Regions from separate parts of the Vreelandella janggokensis genome, predicted to be linked through region 1. Evidence: predicted binding sites of a transcription regulator. Region 1 holds the regulator's gene; the other holds the start of a gene.

Region 1 (7,684 bases):
ACGAAAAAGTCGCCATGCTGAAAGATGCTGACCGTATTGCCCGTGCGGCCGACCCCAGCGTCACTCAAGTGAGCGCGTCGCTCTCCGGCACCTACGAAGTGGTGCTGGTACGGGCCAGTGACGGCACGCTAGCGACGGATATTCGTCCATTGGTGCGCTTCAATGTCAGTGTGATTGCCGTCAAGAACGGCCGTCGCGAACGCGGCAGTGCCGGTGGGGGCGGGCGTTATTCAATGTCGCGGCTGCGCGATGAGCAGGTCTCGGAGCGCTACGCCAAAGAGGCCGTGCGTCAGGCGCTGGTCAACCTTGAGGCGGTCGATGCCCCCGCCGGGCAAATGCCGGTGGTCTTGGGGGCCGGGTGGCCGGGTATTTTACTTCACGAAGCCGTCGGTCATGGCCTGGAGGGAGATTTCAATCGTAAGGGAAGTTCGGCGTTTGCCGGGCGGATGGGCCAGCGTGTGGCCTCAAAAGGCGTTACCGTGGTGGATGATGCCACGTTACGCGATGGGCGTGGTTCGCTCAGCGTCGACGATGAGGGCACGCCAGGGCAGTACACCTCGTTGATCGAAGACGGCGTGCTGACTGGCTATATGCAAGACAAGCTCAATGCTCGTCTGATGGGTATGGCGCCCACTGGCAACGCCAGGCGCGAGTCGTTTGCCCATTTGCCGATGCCGCGAATGACCAACACCGTCATGCTCGCGGGGCATGACGAGCCAGACGACATCATCAAGAGCGTCAAGCGGGGTATTTACGCCGTGAGCTTTGGTGGCGGCCAGGTCGATATCACCTCAGGTAAATTCGTGTTCTCCGCCAGCGAAGCCTATTTAATTGAAGATGGCCGCGTGACAGCGCCGGTTAAAGGCGCGACGCTGATCGGAAATGGCCCTGACGCCATGAGCCGTGTCTCGATGATCGGCCATGACATGGCGCTGGATACCGGCATTGGTGTTTGCGGCAAAGAAGGCCAGGGCGTGCCGGTGGGGGTTGGTCAGCCGACGTTGAAAGTTGACGAGCTGACCGTCGGCGGCACGCAGTCTTAAAAAATTACAGCTCAGCGGTATTGCGTAAAAACTTGAAAAGCTTGCGAGCACTGGTGGGTGGCTTGTCCTGATCACGCTCGCGTCTGGCGTTGCGAATCAACTGGCGAAGGGTTTGAAGGTCGGTGTCCGGGTGCTCGTTGAGCCACTGCTCAGCGGCCGGGTCCCCTTCATCAATTAGCCGGTCACGCCATTTTTCAAGTCGATGAAACGCATGGTCGCGCTGCTGCTTTTCTTGTTCGATGTTGTCGAACACGGCCTGAATGGCGGCAAGGTCTTCCTTGCGAATTAATTTGCCGACGTACTGCATATGCCGACGGCGCCCTTCATGGGAACGAATGCGAGCGGTTTCGTCGATGGCACGCAGCATGTCATCGGATAGCGGGAAACGCGCCCGCTCGGCGGGTTGCATGGCAATCAGTGTTTCCCCCAATGCCTGAAGCGCATGCATTTCGCGCTTCAACTGGGACTTGCTGGGGCGCTCTGCCATGCCGTCGTCTAGGGGCTCGGGGCGTTGTTTTGGCATCGTAGGTTCTCATCAACAGAATTCGTGGTCTTATTATATCAGGCTGCGATGCTCAATATTGATCTACCGACCATGTCGGTGGTTAAGGAGATTGTATGGCACAAGCGTTCGACGCATCTGCCCAGCAGGCACTGCTCACTCTTCGCGCTGAAAGCGCGCTGGCAATGGCCAAACGGATGGGGGCAGATGCCGCTGAAGTGGGCGCAAGTGTTGATCAGGGAATTGGCGTCAGTGTCCGCCAGGGCGAAGTGGAAACCGTTGAGCTTTCCCGTGACCAGGGGATTGCCATCACCGTATATGTGGGGCAGCGCAAGGGTAGCGCATCATCCACTGATGCCAGCGAGGCCTCGCTTCAGGCAACCGTCGAAAAGGCCCTGGGGATTGCCCGCTATACGGGGGAGGACCCGTCGGCAGGTCTTGCTGATGCGGCGCTCATGGCGACCGATATCCCGGATCTGAAAGTCCATCACCCCTGGGCGTTAACCACTGACCAGGCGATCGAGCTGGCCTTGGCCTGTGAGCAGGCAGGACGGGACGTAACGGGGATTACCCAGTCGGACGGGGCATCGTTGTCCAGCGGTGAAGGCGTGCGGGTGTACGCCAACAGCCATGGCTTCATCGGTACCCAAAAAGGTAGCCGACATTCGCTTTCCTGCATGTTGATTGCCGAAGACGAGCAAGGCATGCAGCGCGACATGGACTATACCTCGGCACGTGATCCTGGGCAGTTAACCGACCCGGCGACGGTAGGCCGCGAAGCGGCGAGACGTACGTTGCGTCGGCTGGGGGCCAAACGGCCGCCTACCGGTACGTATCCGGTGTTGTTCGATCCAAGTCTGGCCAGTGGTCTGGTGGGCCATCTGATGGGCGCGCTGGCAGGCGGTGCGCTATACCGTCAGGCCTCATTTCTGTGTGATCGACTCGATACCGCGCTGTTTCCCGATTGGTTCAGCCTGGAAGAACGACCCATGGAAATCGGCGCGACGGCGAGCTCACCCTTCGACGGAGAAGGTGTTCAAACGCGCAACAACCGCTTTATCGAAAACGGCCAGATTGCAAGCTATATGTTGTCCTCCTACAGCGCACGGCGTTTGGGAATGAGTACCACGGGTAATGCTGGCGGCGCGCGCAATTTGCGCATTACCGCGCCGTTATCCAGCCCGGCAGCCCTGTTCGAGCAAATGGGCACTGGTGTCTGGGTGACTGAGCTGATGGGGCAGGGAATCAATGGCGTGACCGGCGATTATTCCCGTGGTGCGGCCGGTTTCTGGGTCGAGAAAGGCGTGGTTCAATACCCGATCGAGGAGTTCACCATTGCGGGCAACCTGGAGCGTATGTTCGGAGGCCTGGTAGGCGTGGGAGATGATATCGACCGCCGGGGTAGCATCCATTCCGGTAGCTGGTTGATTGATGGCATGACCATCGCCGGTAACTAACCAAGCGTTGAAGGCAGGGCTTTACTTGTCTTCGTCAAAGCGGGCGTCGAACAGCGATTGAATGGCATCCAACGCCTGTTCGGCGTCATCGCCTTCTGCCTTGATGCATAGCTCCGTGCCACAGGGCGCCGCTAGCATCAGCAGTGCCATGATATTGGCGGCATCGGCTTCCTGTTGCTGTTTGCAAATGCGTACGTTGGCGTCAAATTGCTGACTGCACTGAACAAGCTTCGTGGCGGCCCGCGCGTGAAGACCGCGTTGGTTAGTGAGGGTAAGTCTACGTTCTGGCACCCTGGTTCCTTTTGGCTATGAGGGTCTTCGCGATAGCGGGTCAATGTGGCTCGAACTTAAAGCGGCGCGTTAACCGTGTACTGCAAGCCTAGCTCGCGGTGGCGTAATTTTACTTCGCCCTGTTGGCTGGCGATGCGTTGCGCCAGTTGTTCAGCCATATACACGGAGCGATGCTGACCGCCGGTACAGCCGATCGCAATGGTCATGTAGCTGCGCTGGCTATGCTGGTAGGCGGGCAGCCAGCGTTCAAGCCATGCCTGAATATCGCTGGTCATGTCATCGACCAGTGGGTAGCTGGATAAAAACGCAATGATGTCGGCATCGCGGCCAGTGGAGCCTCGTAGCACAGGGTCCCAGTAGGGGTTTGGCAGGCAACGGACATCAAAGACAATATCGGCATCCAGCGGAACGCCGCGCTTATAGCCGAAGGACTCGAAGGTCAGCGTTAGCTCATCGCGTCGCTGATGGGCGACCTGGTCGGTGATGCGCCGACGAAGGTCATGGACTGAAAGCCGCGTTGTGTCGATGGTCAAATCGGCCAGATCGCGTATCTCGTGCAGCGTTTGCTCTTCTTTGTCGATGGCTTCTTCTAGCGTGAGACTGCTGTTGCGCGTGAGCGGATGCCGCCTGCGAGTGGCTGAATAGCGCTCCAGTAAAATACGTGCGTCGGTGGTGAGATACACGATCTGGCACTTGATGGTCCGCTGTCGAAGCTCCTTGAGCAGTTCTGGAAGTTTGGCAAGTGCGCCTGGCAGATTGCGTGCATCAATGCTGACAGCCAAGTGGGAGCGATCACCCTGATCACGCAACTCATCCACCAGCGAGTCCAATAGCATGGCGGGCAGGTTATCAATGGCGTAATAACCCAGATCTTCCAGCGCCTGTAAGGCTATCGATTTGCCTGACCCCGATCGGCCACTAATAATGACGAGTTGCATGAAGGCTCTCTTGCTTGCGGTCAAGCGACTTGGATAAACGCCCCTTGGTCAGGACGGTTCATTACGTGCCGACCTATTAAAGGCTGGCCGCCTGGTCGCGTATCTTGGCGGAGATGAGGTCCAGCAATTCACGTTGACTACCCGACTTACGGAGCTGCTGGCGCGTGTCGGCATCATTCATGATGGAAGCAACTTGTCCCAGCAGTGCGAGATGGGTGTCGTCGGCTTCTTCAGGCACGAGAAGAACAAACACCAGGTCAACCGGGTCGCCATCAATGGCGTCAAAGTCGACCGCTTCATTGAGTTTGAGAAAGCCGGCGATAGGTGAATCACAGTGTGGGCTTCGAGCATGGGGAATCGCCACGCCGTTGCCAATCCCCGTACTGCCGAGGCGTTCACGACCAATCAAACGGCTGAACACTTCCTGGCTGTCGAGGCTGGGAATGTTTTGTGCGATAAAGGTGCTGAAAAACTCCAGCACCCGTTTTTTGCTGCCCCCGGGCACATCGTAGAGAACGCGTTCCGGGGGGAGGATTGTGGCCAACGTCATTGAATTAACGCACACCTGCGCCCTGGGCGCGGGCTTGTGCTTTTTCCTTATGCTTAACGAGCTGTCGATCAATCTTGTCCGCCAGGGCGTCGATGGCGGCGTACATGTCATTATCGAGGGCCTCGGCATGCAAGTCAGCTCCTGCCGCGTGGAGTGTGCAGGCGGCCTGTTGACGCTCTTTTTCGACCGAGAGCGTTACCTGCACGGTGGTGATGTTGTCGTAATGGCGCTCAACGCGTTCCAGCTTTTCGTTGACATAGTCACGCAAGGCGTCAGTCAGATCTACATGATGACCGGTGATATTGACTTGCATTGACGTACTCCTTATCCGTCGGACTGTCCTTCGATTGTAACCCTTTTTGGCGTTAAGCAAAGCCCTTGTGTTGAGTTTCCGTTTGCTTAACGTAAGCGACGCCGTTCGCTGGACGAAGGGATGCCCATGCCTTCGCGGTATTTGGCAACCGTGCGACGTGCTACGTGGATGCCGGCTTCCTCCAGCAGGGTGACCAGACGGCTATCTGACAAAGGTTTGCCGGGGGGTTCTTCCTGAATCAGTTTTTTGAGTCGAGCGCGTATGGCCGTGCTGGAGTGGCTGTCGCCGTCCTGGCCACTGATCTGGCTGGAAAAGAAGTATTTAAGCTCGAAAATTCCCCGCGGTGTATGGATGAACTTCTGGGTGGTGACGCGAGAGATGGTCGACTCATGCATCTCTACCGCATCGGCAATATCGGCCAGTATAAGCGGTTTCATGGCCTCTTCGCCGTGTTCGAGAAAGCCGATCTGGCGAGTGATGATTTCGCGGCCGACGCGTAACAGGGTGTCGTTGCGGCTGGAGAGGCTTTTGATCAGCCAGCGGGCTTCCTGCAAGTGATCCTTGAGGAACTGGTTATCATGACTCTTGTCGGCGCGCTTGATCAGGCTAGCGTAGTCGGGTTGAATCCTGAGCTTGGGTAAGGCCTCTGGGTTGAGTTCGAGGTGCCAGCCTTCGTTATCGTGGCGAACCACCAGGTCGGGAATCACGTAGCTATCGTCAGTGGCGCTGTAAACGCTGCCGGGGCGCGGGTCCAGGCTTCTGATCAGTTGGATGACGTCATCGAGTTGCACATCGTCCAGGCCGAGTCTTCGCTTGAGGAGGCGCTGATCATTTTTACCCAGCGCTTCAAGGAACTGGCGAACCAGACGCCGCGCAGGAATCAGCAGCGGTGTGTCACCGGGTAGTGCGGCGAGCTGAAGCATCAGGCATTCGCGAAGATCGCGGGCGAAGATGCCGGTGGGCTCGAACTGTTGCAGTCGCAGTAGAATGGTTTCAACCTCGCGCTGGCTGAGGCCTTCCACGCCCTGGTCTCGCAGTCCTTCGCGGATATCGGCAAGGGGCTGGGTGAGATAGCCGTTAGCATCCAGTGCGTCAATCAGGCTCTCGGCCACCAACTGTTCACGTTGGCTCAAATCGGTCATGGCGAGTTGCCAGAGGAGGTGGCCATGCAGCGTTTGCCCGGTGGCCTGGCGCTCGAAGTCAGGCCCCTCGCTACTTGTGCTGCCACTGCCCATCGTATCCTGATAGGTATCTGACCAGTCGCTATCGACGGATAGCTCCTTGGGAATGCTATCTGCCCACTCGCTTGCTTCCGGCTCGCTGTCAGCTTGCTCGCTTTCGCTGAACTCATCTTCCTGCTCGAGCATGGGGTTGGCGTCAAGCGCTTGCTGGATTTCTTGGCGTAAATCGAGCGTTGATAGCTGTAGCAGGGCAATTGCCTGCTGCAGCTGGGGTGTCATGGTGAGCTGAGTGCCGATCCGCAGTTGAAGAGAAGCTTTCATGACCATCTGAGAACCACTCGTTTATCGGAAAGCATCCACCCTAGTGCGAGTTGTGTTTGGGTGCAAGTGCAATAAGTATGCCATCGGCAATAAATATGCCATTGATGGCTTTAGAGACGGAAATCAGCACCTAGGTAAACGTCACGCACCTCCTGATTGTCAAGAATGGCGGCCGGCGAACCGCTGGCGATAATATGCCCGTCGCCGACGATATACGCCACATCGCAAATATCCAGCGTTTCACGCACGTTATGATCGGTAATCAATACGCCAATACCTCGCTCCTTCAAGGCGCGGATGATCGACTTGATATCGCCCACGGAGATGGGGTCTACACCTGCAAAAGGCTCATCAAGCAGGATGAACGCAGGCTCTGTCGCGAGGGACCGGGCGATCTCGACGCGGCGCCGTTCGCCTCCGGAAAGGCTCATGCCCATATTGTCGCGGATGTGGGTAATATGGAACTCTTCCAGGAGTGTTTCCAGGCGTGCTTCGCGTCCGGCTCGATCCAGGTCGTGACGGGTTTGTAAAATGGCCATGATGTTGTCGGCGACGGAGAGTTTGCGAAAGATCGACGCCTCCTGGGGCAAATAGCCAATGCCTGCCTTGGCACGCTCGTGCATGGGTGCTCGGGAAAGGTCCAGGCTATCAATCCCGACGCTGCCTGCATCTGCCTTGACCAGGCCGACAATCATGTAGAATGAAGTGGTTTTACCGGCGCCGTTGGGGCCGAGCAAACCGACGATGCTGCCTTGTGAGATATCCAGGTTGATGTCTTTTACGACGCGTCGGCGCTTGTAGCTTTTCGCCAAATGGCGGGCGTATAGCGTTTGTGTTGCGCTGTTGTCGGCAACTGCCATCAGGCTCTCCTTATCCCTCGGGTTGCAGCGTCATGCGGATGCGCTGCGACTCTTGATTGTCGACGTCGGAGCGCGCCTTGACGAACTCGCGGTCGATAAAGTATTCCAGCCGCCCCCCGGTGAAGCGGTCGCCTTGCTGGATGATTTCCGCCTGGTCAATCAACTCGACGCGTCGCTCGGCGACATGGTAGATCACCCTTCGACCCCAGCCTTCCATCGGGCCATCCT
Region 2 (7,684 bases), on a different contig from region 1:
CCAGCAGCTCCATGTTGGGCTGGCTGCGCAGGCCCAGGTCGGCGGCTTCGTCGGGCAGCCGTGGCTCACCCACCCATTCATGGTAGGCCTGTTTTTGGGCGCCACCGACAATGGGGGCGTCCAGGGCAATCAAGGTTTCAGCCACCGTCCAGTCGATAGTCGCCAGTTGCGCCTGGACGGGAAAACCGCCGAGTAGGCACACAGTCAGCAAGCCAATACGAGTGATCAAAGAAGACACAGCGGAACAACGCATGATGACGGCATCAATAGAAAATAAGGGCTGTATTTAAACGATAATATTTATTGTTTGCAAACAAAACGCCCAGGCGAGTGCCTGGGCGCGGTGCCGACGCCGCGAATTTAAAGCTGCTGAACTTAAAACGCCGACATTAAAACCGGTAGTGCACGCTGGCGGTAATGCCGCGTTCGGCGCCAAAGTAGCAGTACTCCAGTGAGTTACACGAGGCGACGTACTCTTCATCCAGCAGGTTGCTGACGTTGAGGCGAGTCTCGACCCCTTGCATGCCTACCTCGCCAAGATCGTAGCCGAGCGTGGCGTCCACCAGGGTGTAATCCGGTACCGTTTCGGTATTGGCACGGTCAGCCGCAATGTCGGCGTAGTGGCGTACGCCTGCGCCGATGTCGGCGCCGCTCAGCCAGCCGTCGTTAAACGCATACTGCGCCCACAGCTGAACCTGGTGGCGCGGCGAATAGATGGCGTCATTGCCCTCGTAGCCGTCGTCGCTCTTGGCGTAGGTGATGTCGGTGAAACTGTACCCGGCCTGGAGCGACAGCGCATCGGTGAGTTGGGTACGCGCCTCCAGCTCGATGCCCTGGGACTCGAGCTCACCCACCGCGCGGTAGGGATCCGAGGGTTGCTCTTTGGTGGCCACGTTTTCCTGGCTGATGTGAAACAGGGCGGCACTGTACTGGCTGGCGCTGTCGTTGGGCTGGTATTTCACCCCGGTTTCCCACTGTTCGCCTTCCATGGGGGCCAGCAGGTCACCGTTGGCATCCACAAAGCTGGTGGGGGTGAAGGCCGTCGAGTAACTCAGGTAAGGCGCGACGCCGTTTTCGAACAGATAGACCGCCCCGGCCCGGCCGCTGAACTGGGTGTCGTCGAGGGTGCTCGATTGGCCGGTATCCTGATTGGTGTTGTCGATGTCGACCCAGTCGTAGCGCCCGCCCAGGGTGAAGCGCCAGTTATCCAGCGCGATCAGGTCTTGCAGGTAGACGCCGGTCTGTTCCAGCTCGTGACGCTCGTTGGTGGGCGCATACATCGCCGTGGGGTCGGCGCCGTATTCTGGATCAAAGGCATCGAGGGACGGGAACTCACCTTCGCGGAAATTAATGTCATTATCGCGCTGCTGGTAGTCGACCCCGACCAGCACGGTATGGTCCATAAAGCCATCGTTGAGGTTGGCTTCAAGCTGGTTATCCACCGTCCAGGCGTCGAGCGATTCGTCGCTGCCGGCGTAGTAGCGGGCCAGTTCATTGGAGGTGGGTGACGTCCAGCCAAAGCCATAGACCTGGTTCAGGGTGACATCGGAATTGAGGTAGCGCAGCTGCTGGCGCGCGGTCCAGTCGTCATTGAAACGATGCTCGAAGGCGTAGCCCACCATGCGTTGGGTGCGCTCATAGGCGTCGTAATCTTCCTCGCCGTCGAAGAAGTTATTGCTTATCTTGCGTCCGTTGCGCGGGACCACGGCGCCTTCGTAAGGCACGCCGGAGTGGTAGCCGCCCTCGGGTTCGTCCTGCAGGTAGGCGTCCAGGGTCAGGCTGGTGGCGTCGCTGATATCCCAGGTGAGCGACGGTGCAATGGCGTAGCGTTCCTCCTCTGTCGGACCAAACTGGGTATCGGCGGCGCTGGCAATGCCCACCAGTCGATAGGCTACGCGCTGTTCTTCTCCCAGCGGACCGGTCAGATCAAAGGCGGCGCTGCGCTGGTTGTTATTGCCCACGCGGAAGCGTAGCTCGCCGCCGGACTTGAACTCTGGGCGCTTGCTGTTCAGCGCCACCACGCCGCCGGGCGAGGCCTGGCCGTAGAGCACTGAGGCTGGCCCTTTGACCACTTCAATGCTGTCCAGAAACCACGGGTCGACGCGCAGGGAACTATGCGAGTTGGTATCGCCGATGAGTTTCAGGCCGTCAAGAAAGGTGTTGCTCAAGCTGCCATCGGAGAAGCCGCGCAGCACCAGGTAGTCGAAGCGGTTCGACGCGCCGATCTGGTTGCTATAGACCCCGGGCGTGTAGTCGGTCGCCCGCTGTACGGTACTAACCCCGCGGTTGTCCATATCCTCGCGGGTAATGGTGGACACGCTCTGGGGCGTTTCGATCGACGGCGTTTCCACCTTGGTGGCCGCCTGCTGGGCGGTAACGGTCACCGTGCCCAGGTTGTCGCGCTGGGCTTCCTGAGCGGCTGCAAAAGGCACGCCGCTGGCGATGGCGACGGCAATGACCAGCAGCGATGGGCGGAAGTGGCAAGCTAAAATTGGCATGGCAAGGATCCCTTGATAGTTTTAGTAATGAGAATTGTTACTTTTCAGCGCAAGGGATAGGTATGCGATCTGCCAAATTGGCTATGTGCAATGCCAAATTTATCGGGGAGTGTGCTGTGAGATGACGTCATGGGGTGCGATGCCAAAGCGACGACGAAACGCCGTGGCAAAATTGGTGGCGTGGCGGTAGCCACAGGTGTGCGCGACTTGCTGAACACTCATCCCACGTTGAAGAGCCTGATAGGCTTTGGCCAGTCGGCATTGGCGTAGATGCTCAAAAATTGAGCAGCCATAGCGGGCACGAAATTTCTGGCGAAGGCTGCTTGGGCTCATCGCCACTTCCCTTGCCAGGTCGCTGAGGCAGTACTTGCGCTCGGGATGAGACGCCAACCGGGTATGGAGGGCGGCTAAACGCGCCTCGTCGCGGGCCGGTATAATCGGCTGCGCCTGAGCTGGGTCTTGCCGTGCACACTGGGGTAACCCTTCACCCAGCAGTTGCAGGGCCAGGCCTTGCCAGATCAGTGGCTGGCGCCAGTCGGCCAGTGGTTCGGCGGTCGTATGGCGTAACATTTGCGTAAAGGCGTCCGACAAGCGCCAAGGGTATAAGCCCGGCGCTGGGGGCGTCGATGGCAGGTCCAGGTTGGTGGTGGCGAGCACTGCCAGGTTCACCGTGTGCAGCCTTGCCTGAGCCGGCTGAAAAACGGTCAGCGGCTGCTCGGCAGTGAAATGGACGCACATGCCGTCGCCTGCCTTGAGTTCCAGGCGTTGATCCCCCAGGCGGGCGGTGATGTGCCCCTCGAGTACCACGCTGATAAACCAGGGCACTGTCTGGCGAGAGGCTGAGCTATAGGCGCAGTTCACGCATAGATCGGAAAGCGTCAAGTGCATTGCTTGAGGCAGGGCAACGTCGCGAACGCTGCCGGTGGCGACGCTCGCCCCGGCAGATGCATTGCGAACGCGATAGTCAATACCGAAACGCTGGCCTAGCTGGGCAAGCGTCCCCGGTGTTAGTTCATAAAGCGGTTGACTGACTTGAGGGCCGAAGGTGGCGGTGGTCATGCGTGCATCACGTAACGGTGAAATTCGGCAATGCATCAAAATGGGGCATTGACGCGAGAGTTGTCGCGCGAATCCCCCGGTGTTGCCTGCATCATGGGATGCGAATTACGTTACCATGTGCACAATAATAATCAATGATATCTATTCGCATTCATCATTGCGGTTTGGATTCGTCTTCATCTTCCTTGGTGTCGACGTTATCGGAATCTGCCTGGGGCTCTGCTGGTAGCGGCGGTGCCTCGGCTTCGACGGGCGTCGAGGCATCGGCTGCCTGGGCGTCCACGGCGGCTTCGAGGCTGGCGACCTGGCGTTCCAGCGCTTCTACCCGTGAGCGGGTGCGCTGCAATACGTCCATCAAAATATCGAAGTCCTCCCGGGACACCAGTTCCAGTCGGTCAAAGGCCCCCCGCACCACCTGATGAACCCCTTTCTGGATATCTTCAGGCGCTTGGGAAGCGTTCTGCAAGCGGTCGCCGATTTGCTGGGCGAGTCGGCTAATACGGTCTTGAGGCGCCATGGCTTTCTCCTAACGGTCAATGTCTCGATACAGCTATCTGATCATCAGGATACGCAACCCAGGCGGGATTCGCATGCTTCTTGGGCTAATTTGTGCCGCTGGCTGATGCCCTACGGTGGGGCGTTTGCGTTTTGCCTTTGAGCAATTTTGGTGCAATACCTGGCTTGTTAGCGTGTATGGCGGGCGGTGAGTCGCCAGTATGCCCCACACTATTACCTTTAAATAAATGAAATATAAGTAAAAAAAATCAGATGGCACGGTATGCGCATTAGTGGAGCAGGCACTTTTTTTGGGCGGCTCGGCCGCTCCTTAATCCAGCAGGGGAGATTCGGGATGAAACTCATCACCGCCATTATCAAGCCATTCAAGCTCGACGACGTTCGCGAAGCACTGGCCGACAACGGTGTTCAGGGCATTACCGTCACCGAAGTTAAAGGCTTCGGCCGTCAAAAAGGCCATACCGAGCTATACCGCGGCGCTGAATACGTGGTCGATTTCTTGCCCAAGGTAAAAGTCGAGGTCGCCGTGGACGACGGTCGCCTCGAAAGCGTGCTCGATGCGATCTGCAGCGCGGCCAACAGCGGCAAGATCGGCGACGGCAAGGTATTTGTCACGCCGCTTGAAGACGTTATTCGGATTCGGACGGGTGAGCGCGGTGCGGACGCCGTTTAAACCTGGCTTTACGGGTCATTTCTTTAGTTCAACGGGGAACTTACAATGAATGAGTTGACTGATCTGAGCTACGCGCTCGATACGTTTTACTTTCTGATCTGCGGTGTGCTGGTCATGTGGATGGCCGCTGGCTTCTCCATGCTGGAAGCTGGCCTGGTGCGTTCCAAGAACACCGCTGAAATTCTCACCAAGAATATCGCGCTGTTTGCGATTGCCTGCACCATGTACCTGCTGGTGGGCTACTACATCATGTACTCCGGCAACGCCGGTGGCTTCCTGCCCAATCTGGGCTTCCTGATCGGCGCTGAGAATAGCGTGGATGCGGTTACCGCCGGTGGCGATGACGCACCTTACTACTCCATGCGTTCCGACTTCTTCTTCCAGGTCGTCTTTGTCGCAACCGCAATGTCGATCGTCTCAGGTGCGGTCGCCGAACGCATGAAACTGTGGGCCTTCCTGGCATTTGCCGTGGTGATGACGGCCGTGATCTATCCGGTGTCTGGCTACTGGACCTGGGGCGGCGGCTGGTTGGCCGAAGTCGGCTACTCTGACTATGCCGGTTCGGGCATCGTGCACCTTGCCGGTGCTGCAGCCGCGTTGGCAGGCGTTATCGTACTGGGGCCGCGTAAGGGCAAGTACGGCAAAGATGGCTCCATCCACGCGATTCCGGGTGCCAACATGCCGCTGGCGACGCTGGGTACCTTCATCCTGTGGATGGGCTGGTTCGGCTTTAACGGCGGCTCTGAATTGAAACTGGCCGCGGTTGATTCCGCCAACAACGTCGCCCAGGTGTTCGTGAATACCAACGCCGCGGCTGCCGGTGGTGTGATTGCCGCCCTGATTCTTGCCAAGCTGTGGTTCCGTAAAGCGGACCTCACCATGGCGCTCAACGGCGCGCTGGCTGGCCTGGTGGCAATTACTGCCGACCCGCTGTCGCCTTCGGCACTGGGTGCGACGATTATCGGTGCGATCGGTGGTCTGATCGTGGTGGCTGCCATCGTCACGCTGGATAAGCTGAAACTGGACGATCCAGTCGGTGCCATCTCCGTTCACGGTGTGGTGGGTATCTGGGGCGTGCTGGCTGTGCCGTTGAACAATGATGGCGCCTCTTTCGGCCCGCAGCTTATCGGTATCTTGGGTATCTTCGCCTGGGTCTTCATTGCCAGCCTGATCGTATGGCTGATCCTGAAAGCCATCATGGGTATTCGCGTCAGCGAAGAAGATGAGTACGAAGGCGTCGATATCGCCGAGTGCGGTCTTGAAGCCTACCCTGAGTTCGGTATCAAAAAATAACGGGTCGGTGCCCAAACCTTATTGGGTGCCAACCAGAAGAGCCCGAGTGCTCGTTACTAGCCTCCCTTCACGGGGAGGCTTTTTTTATTCTGCGCCGGTAGCGGTGTATGCTGATAGGTAACGGATAGCGAGCAGGGCGCTAGGCTTGTTATCTTTCATTATCATGGCTACCCAGCTAGAGGATCTCGCAATGAAACTAATCTCTGCCATTATCAAGCCATTCAAGCTTGATGACGTGCGCGAATCGCTCTCCGACATTGGCGTACAGGGCATTACCGTCACCGAAGTCAAAGGTTTTGGTCGTCAGAAGGGCCACACCGAGTTATACCGCGGTGCTGAATATGTGGTTGATTTTCTACCCAAAGTGAAGCTCGAAGTGGCGGTTGACGACGACATGGTCGAGCAGGTCATCGAGGCGATCACCCAGGTAGCGAATACCGGCAAAATCGGCGATGGCAAGATTTTCGTCATGCCGCTTGAGCAAGTGATTCGTATCCGTACCGGCGAGACCGGTAAAGACGCGGTATAACGACCCGCGCGCCAGAACACGAAACCCCCGCCAAGCGATGCTGTTACGCACCGAGTGGCGGGGGTTTTTATTGGGCGAGTTGTCGCTGAGAGAGCTACTTGTTGAGGAAGTGACTCGTTGAAAGAGTGACTCGTTGAGAGCGTTACTTTTCGACAAAAGCCCGTTCGATGACGTAGTCGCCCGGCTCACCCATGCGTGGCGAGATGTTCAGGCCCAGTTCGTCGAGTAGCGCGCTGGTGTCGTCGAGCATGGCCGGGCTGCCACAAATCATTGCACGGTCCTGGCGCGGGTCGATGGGCGGAAGCCCTGTGTCTTCGAACAGTTTGCCGGTGCGGATGTGGTCGGTCAGGCGGCCCATGGTGTGGAACTCTTCACGGGTAACGGTCGGGTAGTAGACCAGCTTCTCGGCGATTTCCTCACCCAGGTACTCGTGGGCGGGCAGCTCCTTGGTGATAAAGTCGGCATAGGCCAGCTCGGAGACTTCGCGGACGCCGTGAACCAACACGACTTTCTCGAACCGCTCGTAGACTTCCGGATCCTGAATCAGGCTCAGGAAGGGCGCGAGGCCAGTGCCGGTGGACAGCATGTAGAGGTTGCGGCCGGGCAGCAGGTCGTCGGTGACCAGCGTGCCGGTCGGCTTGCGGCTGACCATGATCTGATCGCCGACCTGCAGGTGCTGTAAGCGCGACGTAAGCGGGCCGTCGGGGACTTTGATGCTGAAGAACTCGAGGTGGTCTTCGTAGTTGGGGCTGGCAATCGAGTAAGCGCGCATCAACGGTTTGCCGTCGACTTCCAGGCCAATCATGACGAATTGGCCGGTCTTGAAGCGCAGGCTGCGTTCCCGGGTGGTGCGGAAGCTGAATAGGGTGTCGTTCCAGTGGTGAACGCTGAGGACATCTTCCAGGGCGAACTTACTCATGCCATTTCCTCCGTCAGTGACGCCATCAACGCCACGAATATTCAAAAAAAGAATAAAAAATAGATATCAAGTTGCCAGCAAGTCTAAGCAAAGGATGGTATATCTGTTAAGTAAATAATCTTGATAACGCTTATCTTTAAAATAGATATAGCGTCTTGGTGAAAGGTCAGACCCCATGCACTATACCCTGCGTCAGT

What was found. Region 1 encodes sigma-54, which starts transcription at its own class of promoters, with help from an activator protein. Its sites were predicted from a motif close to TGGCACNNNNNTTGCTNT; they were not measured.
Region 2: a site for sigma-54 is predicted at 4,327-4,344, ahead of QC816_RS07860 (P-II family nitrogen regulator). Genes of this name have one in related genera too.

The regions. Positions count from the first base shown of each region.
Region 1 is NZ_JARWAJ010000001.1:945,012-952,695, forward strand. It holds gene tldD (metalloprotease TldD) at 1-1,043, shown strand, start outside; gene yjgA (ribosome biogenesis factor YjgA) at 1,048-1,566, opposite strand; gene pmbA (metalloprotease PmbA) at 1,662-3,002, shown strand; gene QC816_RS04270 (HPr family phosphocarrier protein) at 3,024-3,293, opposite strand; gene rapZ (RNase adapter RapZ) at 3,350-4,231, opposite strand; gene QC816_RS04280 (PTS sugar transporter subunit IIA) at 4,308-4,781, opposite strand; gene hpf (ribosome hibernation-promoting factor, HPF/YfiA family) at 4,786-5,094, opposite strand; gene QC816_RS04290 (RNA polymerase factor sigma-54) at 5,181-6,602, opposite strand; gene lptB (LPS export ABC transporter ATP-binding protein) at 6,707-7,456, opposite strand; gene lptA (lipopolysaccharide transport periplasmic protein LptA) at 7,467-7,684, opposite strand, start outside.
Region 2 is NZ_JARWAJ010000002.1:232,765-240,448, forward strand. It holds gene QC816_RS07840 (ABC transporter substrate-binding protein) at 1-253, opposite strand, end outside; gene QC816_RS07845 (TonB-dependent siderophore receptor) at 390-2,498, opposite strand; gene QC816_RS07850 (helix-turn-helix domain-containing protein) at 2,598-3,557, opposite strand; gene QC816_RS07855 (accessory factor UbiK family protein) at 3,712-4,074, opposite strand; gene QC816_RS07860 (P-II family nitrogen regulator) at 4,408-4,746, shown strand; gene QC816_RS07865 (ammonium transporter) at 4,792-6,039, shown strand; gene glnK (P-II family nitrogen regulator) at 6,230-6,568, shown strand; gene QC816_RS07875 (ferredoxin--NADP reductase) at 6,711-7,487, opposite strand; gene QC816_RS07880 (LysR family transcriptional regulator) at 7,663-7,684, shown strand, end outside.